2 regions of the Tardiphaga sp. 813_E8_N1_3 genome follow, and region 2 is predicted to be linked to the other one. Evidence: riboswitches for the same ligand, from Rfam matches in the RefSeq annotation. Region 2 holds a riboswitch; the other holds the start of a gene.

Region 1 (3,405 bases), 4.9 Mb from region 2:
AACTGGGTGGTCGGTCTCGAAGCCAACTACAGCTTCCTTTCCACCAGCAGCAACTTCGACAATCGTGGGCTCGGTTCGGTCACCGGTCGTCTCGGTTACACTTGGGGTCCGGCACTGCTTTACGTGAAGGGCGGTTACGCCTGGGCTGACTCGCGTTTCACCAACGGCTTTGCCGGCGACGGTGGCCGCGATGGCTACACGGTTGGCGGCGGTCTCGAATATCTGTTCACCCAGAACTGGTCGGGCAAGGTCGAATATCAGTATTACGACTTCGGCAACGTCAACTTCATCACGCCGACCCTCGCCGTTGGCGGTTTCAAGAACGACGAGCACACGATCAAGGCTGGCCTGAACTACCGCTTCAACCTGGGCAACTTTGGCGCAGGCTTCGTTCAGTAAGCCTGACGATCTATCGTCTACTTCGTCTCCAGAAAAAACTTAGGCCCGCAGCAATGCGGGCCTTTTTTCGTACGTATTTAAGTGGCCAGCGATCACACCTTGAAGTGCTTCGAGAGCTTCAGGCTCTGGCCCTGATAATTCGAGCCGATGCGCTGGCCATAGAGTGCATCCGGGCGATCCAGCATCCGCTCATAGACGAGACGGCCGACGATCTGGCCATGTTCGAGAATGAACGGCACTTCGCGCGAACGCACTTCGAGCACGGCACGAGAGCCCTTGCCGCCGGCACCGTCATGACCGAAGCCGGGATCGAAGAAGCCGGCATAATGCACGCGGAATTCACCGACCAGCGGATCGAACGGCACCATTTCGGCGGCGTAGTCCGGCGGCACCTGCACCGCTTCCTTGGACGCGAGAATGTAGAACTCGCCGGGATCGAGGATCAGCGTGCCGTCCTTGCGCGCCGAGATCGGCTCCCAGAATTCATTGACGCTGTAGCCACCGCGACGATCGATATCGACGACGCCGGTATGACGCTTGGCGCGGTAGCCGACAAAGCCGGAAGCGTTTTCGCCGGAGAGATCAACCGAGAGCGCGAGGCCATTGTTGAGATCGGCCGTGTCGCTGTCGACCAGCGGCTCCTGCGCGTGGAGTTCTTCCAGCGCTTCGGTATCGAGCACGGCATCGCCGACGCGGAAGCGAACCTGCGACAGACGCGAGCCCTCACGCAGCAGCACCGGAAATGTCTTCGGGCTGATCTCGGCATAGAGCGGGCCGTGATAGCCGGCACCGATCACGTCGAAGCGGCGCGTGCCGTCGGCGATGACGCGGGTGAACACGTCGAGGCGCCCCGTGGAGCTCTTCGGATTCGCGGCAGCGAAGATATTCGGCGGCAGCGCCAGGCTTTCGATCAGCGGGACGATGTAGACGCAGTTGGTTTCCAGCACCGCGCCATCGGACAGATCGATCTCGTGCAGCTTCAGCTCGTCGATGCGCTCGGCAACGGTCGAATTCGGCCCCGGCAGGAAGCTGGCGCGCACGCGATAGGCGATGGAGCCGAGCCGCAGATCGAGGCTGGCGGGCTGAATCTGGCTCTCGACGAAGGGATATTCCGGCAGGATCAGGCCGGCATCGGCCATCGCCGCAATCATGCGGTCGGGCAGAATTCCATCGGCATCGGGGGCAAGCGTAAACGGCACAGGTCTCGTCCTTCGGTCGTCCTTCAGCGAGAATACACTGAAAAATAGCGACTTTACCGGTTATCTCAGCCCCGCCTTGACGAAAAGGGCAAGCGGGAATATGCACATCGTTATCCCGTGGTGATTTGAGCCGGCCGGCTTGCAGCCACGTAAAATAAGTCGCTAAACAGGCCGGGGACACATGTCCTTCCAGCATGCGATCCCGGCCTGAGGACGTCCGTCCAGGCCGGTTTTTTGTGCCCGTGTCACGCGGGTACGTTGGAGGTCACATGTCTACGAAGTCCTATCGCCCCGAAACCCGGCTCGTTCATTCCGGCGCGCTGCGCTCGCAATTCAACGAGACGTCCGAAGCCCTCTTCCTCACGCAAGGCTTCATCTACGAGACCGCTGAAGCCTGCGAGGCGCGGTTCAAGGGCGAAGATCCCGGTTTCATCTATTCGCGCTTTTCGAATCCGAATACGTCGATGTTCGAGAGCCGCATGATCGACCTCGAAGGTGCGGAGGCTGCACGCTCGACGGCCACCGGCATGGCCGCCGTGACCACCGCCATTCTCGCGCCGCTGCGCATGGGCGATCACGTCGTCGCCGCCAAGGCGCTGTTCGGCTCCTGCCGTTACGTCATCGAAGAGCTGTTGCCTCGCTACGGCATCGAATTCACGCTTGTCGATGGACTCGACCTCGACCAGTGGCAGAAGGCAATGCGCCCGAACACCAAGTCGCTGTTCCTGGAAAGTCCGACCAATCCGACGCTCGACGTGCTCGACATATCAGCCATCGCGGAGATCGCTCATGCCGGCGGTGCGCGACTGATTGTCGATAACGTGTTCGCGACGCCGCTCTGGCAGAGCCCGCTGGCGCTCGGTGCAGATGTCGTCGTGTATTCGGCGACCAAGCATATCGACGGTCAGGGACGCTGTCTCGGCGGCATCATCCTGTCGTCGAAGGACTTCATCGACGAGCATATTCATAACTATCTGCGCCAGACCGGCCCCTCGATCTCGCCGTTCAATGCATGGACGCTGGTGAAGGGACTGGAGACGCTGGCGATCCGCGTCGAGCGGCAAACCCAGACGGCCGCGGCGGTCGCGGATGTGCTGGCCCAGCATCCGAAGATTTCGCGGCTGATCTATCCGGGCCGCGAGGACCATCCGCAGGCGGCGACGGTGAAGAAGCAGATGCGTGCGGGTTCGACGCTGATCGGCTTCGAGGTAAAGGGCGGCAAGGCAGCGGCGTTCCGCGTCCTCAACGAGCTGAAAGTCGCCCGCATCTCCAACAATCTCGGCGACGCCAAGAGCCTCGTTACGCATCCGGCGACGACGACGCATCAGCGCCTGCCGCTGGAAGCACGGCTCGAACTCGGGATCACGGAAGGCTTCATCCGCTTCTCGGCCGGCCTCGAGCATCGTGACGATCTGATCGAGGATCTTCAGGCGGCACTGGCGAAGGCTTGATCGACTAGTATTGAAAACTGCGGCCGGCTAAATGTCGGCCGCAGTACTACAGCGGCTTCTGCGCCTGCTGAATCTGCGGCTCGTTGATGCCGAGCTTCACCTGGCCGACCGACTTGATGATGTTGTCGCCGAGCAACTGCGCGAAGCAGGCATAGCCCCAATCGTTCATATGCAGGCCGTCGGCAATAACGAAGCTGTCGAACGACATCTGCTGGCCTTCGTGCCATTCCTTCATCACTTCGAAGCGCGGGAAGATGCCGACCTTGCGTAGTTCGGCCACCTTGTGCAGCAGCGAGACCATCTTGCTGGTGCCTTCGGGACGCGTATTCACCAGCGGCGAATATTGCGGATCGACC
Region 2 (3,405 bases):
CACCACAGAATTTAGCGGCAAGACTTGTTGTGGAAACGCCATCTCTATGTCCCCGTAACAGGCAGGCCGCGCACGGAGGCTGCGGAGTTCAGGAATGCATCGGCGATATCGAGAAACTCAGGCACGTCGAGCAGGAAGGCATCGTGGCCCTTGTCGGTCTCGATCTCCGCAAAGGATACGCGGACGCCACCGGCATTCAGCGCGTGCACGACGTCGCGCGATTCCGCCGTTGGGAACAGCCAGTCGGATGTGAACGACATCAGGCAGAAGCGTGTCTGCGTATCGCGAAACGCTTCCGCAAGCTTGCCGTTGTGGTCGGCTGCGATATCGAAATAGTCCATCGCACGCGTCAGATAGAGATAGGAGTTGGCATCGAAGCGCTCGACAAAGGACGAGCCCTGATAGCGCAGATAGCTCTCGACCTGAAAATCCGCATCGAAGGAGAAAGTCGGCAACTCCCTGTCCTGCATGCGGCGACCGAACTTGCGGTGCAGAGCGGCATCCGACAGATAAGTAATATGCGCGGCCATGCGCGCGACACCGAGGCCGCGATGCGGATGCGTACCTTCCTCGAAATAGCGCCCGCCGCGCCAGTCGGGATCGGCCATCACGGCCTGACGACCCAATTCGTGGAACGCGATATTCTGCGCCGAGTGCCGTGTACTGCAGGCGACCGCCAGCGCGGAGAACACCCGCTCCGGATAGGCCGCGGTCCATTGCAGTGTCTGCATGCCGCCCATGGAACCGCCGACCACGCAGAACAGCTGGCCGATACCGAGACTGTCGATCAGCATCGCCTGCGCACGCACCATGTCGGGAATGGTGATGACCGGGAAATCCAGCCCCCAGATCTTGCCGGTGGCGGGATTGGTCGACGCCGGACCGGTCGAGCCCATGCAGCCGCCGAGCACATTGGAGGAAATGATGAAGTAGCGGTCAGTATCGAGCGCCTTGCCGGACCCGACCAATGTCTGCCACCAACCGGGCTTGCCGGTGATCGGATTGATATTGGCGACGTGCTGGTCGCCGGTCAGTGCGTGGCAGACCAGGATCGCGTTGGATTTGTCGGCATTGAGCGTTCCGTAGGTCTGATAGGCGATCTGGAACGGGGCGAGGTCGACGCCGCAATCGAGCCGCAACGGCTGATCCATGCCAAAGGCCGCGACCAGCGAGGTCGGATGATCGGCTTCATGTCCACGCTCATCGGGGCGGACAACCGGACTCTTCACCAGTTCGACATTTACCATCTTGATACCGGCCTCCTCAGGAGGTTCTCAAACCAAAACCGGAATCAGGCCATAAAAAAACCCGGCCTGAACAAATAGTTCGGCCGGGATCAAACTGTCCCCGGCCTGTTTAGCGAGTTGTTTAACGTGGCTGCAAGCCGGCCGGCTCAAATGACCACGGAAGAGCCCAGAAACTAGTCCCGCACCCGCCTGCCGTCAATATGGGCATTGCCACGGTCAAATTGACCAAGTGCCCTGCAGCGCAAACAGCCATGTTTTCTTTGCTTTCCGGCACCGTCTTACCTAATCAATGGCCGTGCCCGCCGGCTCCCCGGAGCCGGCCCGGCCAAGCTTGACGGGACCTATCACGCCTCCCGTCCCGAAGGTTTTGAACATGTCGAAATTACCACCCGCCCCGCCCTCGCTGGACGAACTGCGCAAAGAGATCGACAGCATCGACGCACAGGTTCACGCCCTGTTGATGCAGCGCGGCGACATCATCGACCGGCTGATTTCGGTGAAGCAGACCCAGGAGGTCGGTTCTGCCTTCCGGCCGGCGCGCGAGGCCGACATGATGCGCCGTCTGGTGCAGCGCCATCGTGGCATCCTGCCGATCGACACCGTCGAGAGCATCTGGCGGGTGATCATCTCGACTTTTACTTACGTTCAGGCGCCGTTCTCGGTGCATGCGGATCTGTCGCTCGGCGAGAGCGCGATGCGGGATTCCGCGCGCTTTCATTTCGGCTTCACCGTGCCTTACGTCGCGCATTTCAGCGCCGCAGCAGCGGTCGAGGCCGTGGCCAAGTCCAAGGGCGATCTCGCGCTGGTCTCGGCGACGTCGAGCCGCACACCGTGGTGGATCCCGCTGGAAGCCAAGGGCGCCCCGAAGATCATCGCGCGCCTGCCGTTCATCGAACGCGCCGACCATCCGGCCGCATTGCCGGTGTTCGTAGTGTCACGCGTCGCCGACAGCGCCATGGTGACCGAAGTCGAGATGTGGAGCGTGCGGGTGTCAGGCTGGAATGCGGAGACCGCGCGCGCGCTGTCGCCGCTGGCCGAGATCGTCGCCGTGCCCGATACCGCCTTTGACGGCGCGGCGCTGTTGATCTCGATCACCTCAGCCACCAGCCTCGACAAGATTAAGTCGGCGCTGATCGAAGCTGGCGCCTCGGTGCGCTCCACGGCTCTCGTCGGCAGCCACGCAACCCGCTATACCGTGGCCGCCAACGACGCACCGCGTTCGTAAGCCAATCTGACGTTCTGGAGTTGAAGATGTCCCGTCCTGTGCCGAAGCCCGGCATTCTCGATATCGCGCCCTACACCCCTGGCAAGAGCCCGGTGGTGGAGCCGGGCCGGAAGACCTACAAGCTGTCGGCCAACGAGACGCCGTTCGGCCCATCGTCGCGCGCCAAGGACGCCTTTGCCACCGCTGTCGCGCATCTCGAGGATTATCCGGAAGGCACGTCGAAGGTGCTGCGCGAGGCGCTCGGCCACCGCTTCGGCCTCGATCCCGCGCAGATCATCTGCGGTGCCGGCTCCGACGAAATTCTCAACCTGATTGCGCATGTCTATCTCGGCCCCGGCGACGAGGCGATTTCGACCGCACACGGCTTCCTGGTCTACCCGATCGCTACCCAGGCGAACGGCGCCACCAATGTGGTCGCTCCGGAAACCAACTTCACCTGCAACGTCGACGCGATCCTGAACTGCGTCACGCCGCGCACCAAGCTGGTGTGGCTGGCGAACCCGAACAACCCGACTGGCACCTATCTGCCGTCCTCCGAGATCAAGCGCCTGCGCGCCGGCCTGCCGGAGCACGTGCTGCTGGTGCTCGACGCCGCGTATTGGGACTACGTGACCAAGGGCGACTACGACAACGGCCTGGAGCTGGCGAAGACCACCGAGAATACCGTCGCCACCTACACCTTCTCGAAGGTACACGGCCTGGCCGCCTTGCGGATCGGCTGGATGTTCGGCCCTGCGCACATCGTCGATGCGATGAACCGGATTCGTGGGCCGTTCAACGTCTCGGCGCCGGCGATGATGGCCGCGGTGGGGGCGATCGAGGACACCGGCCATGTCGAGATGTCGCGCACATACACCGCCAAGTGGATTGGCATCCTGACCGAGGAAATCACCAAGCTCGGCATCGAGGTGACGCCAAGCGTGGCCAATTTCT

The links. A riboswitch is a leader RNA that binds a small molecule or an ion and turns the genes downstream of it on or off. The one in region 2 is predicted to bind S-adenosylmethionine.
Region 1: another riboswitch for S-adenosylmethionine. It lies ahead of AB8A33_RS25005 (O-succinylhomoserine sulfhydrylase); the one in region 2 lies ahead of metX (homoserine O-acetyltransferase MetX).

The regions. Positions count from the first base shown of each region.
Region 1 covers NZ_JBPWQE010000001.1:5,276,305-5,279,709, forward strand. Annotated here, with positions in the region: gene AB8A33_RS24995 (outer membrane protein) at 1-399, shown strand, start outside; gene AB8A33_RS25000 (2'-deoxycytidine 5'-triphosphate deaminase) at 492-1,598, opposite strand; SAM riboswitch at 1,706-1,785, shown strand; gene AB8A33_RS25005 (O-succinylhomoserine sulfhydrylase) at 1,868-3,049, shown strand; gene AB8A33_RS25010 (SGNH/GDSL hydrolase family protein) at 3,096-3,405, opposite strand, start outside.
Region 2 covers NZ_JBPWQE010000001.1:362,803-366,207, reverse strand. Annotated here, with positions in the region: gene metW (methionine biosynthesis protein MetW) at 1-42, opposite strand, end outside; gene metX (homoserine O-acetyltransferase MetX) at 45-1,247, opposite strand; SAM riboswitch at 1,336-1,415, opposite strand; gene AB8A33_RS01730 (chorismate mutase) at 1,621-2,472, shown strand; gene hisC (histidinol-phosphate transaminase) at 2,499-3,405, shown strand, end outside.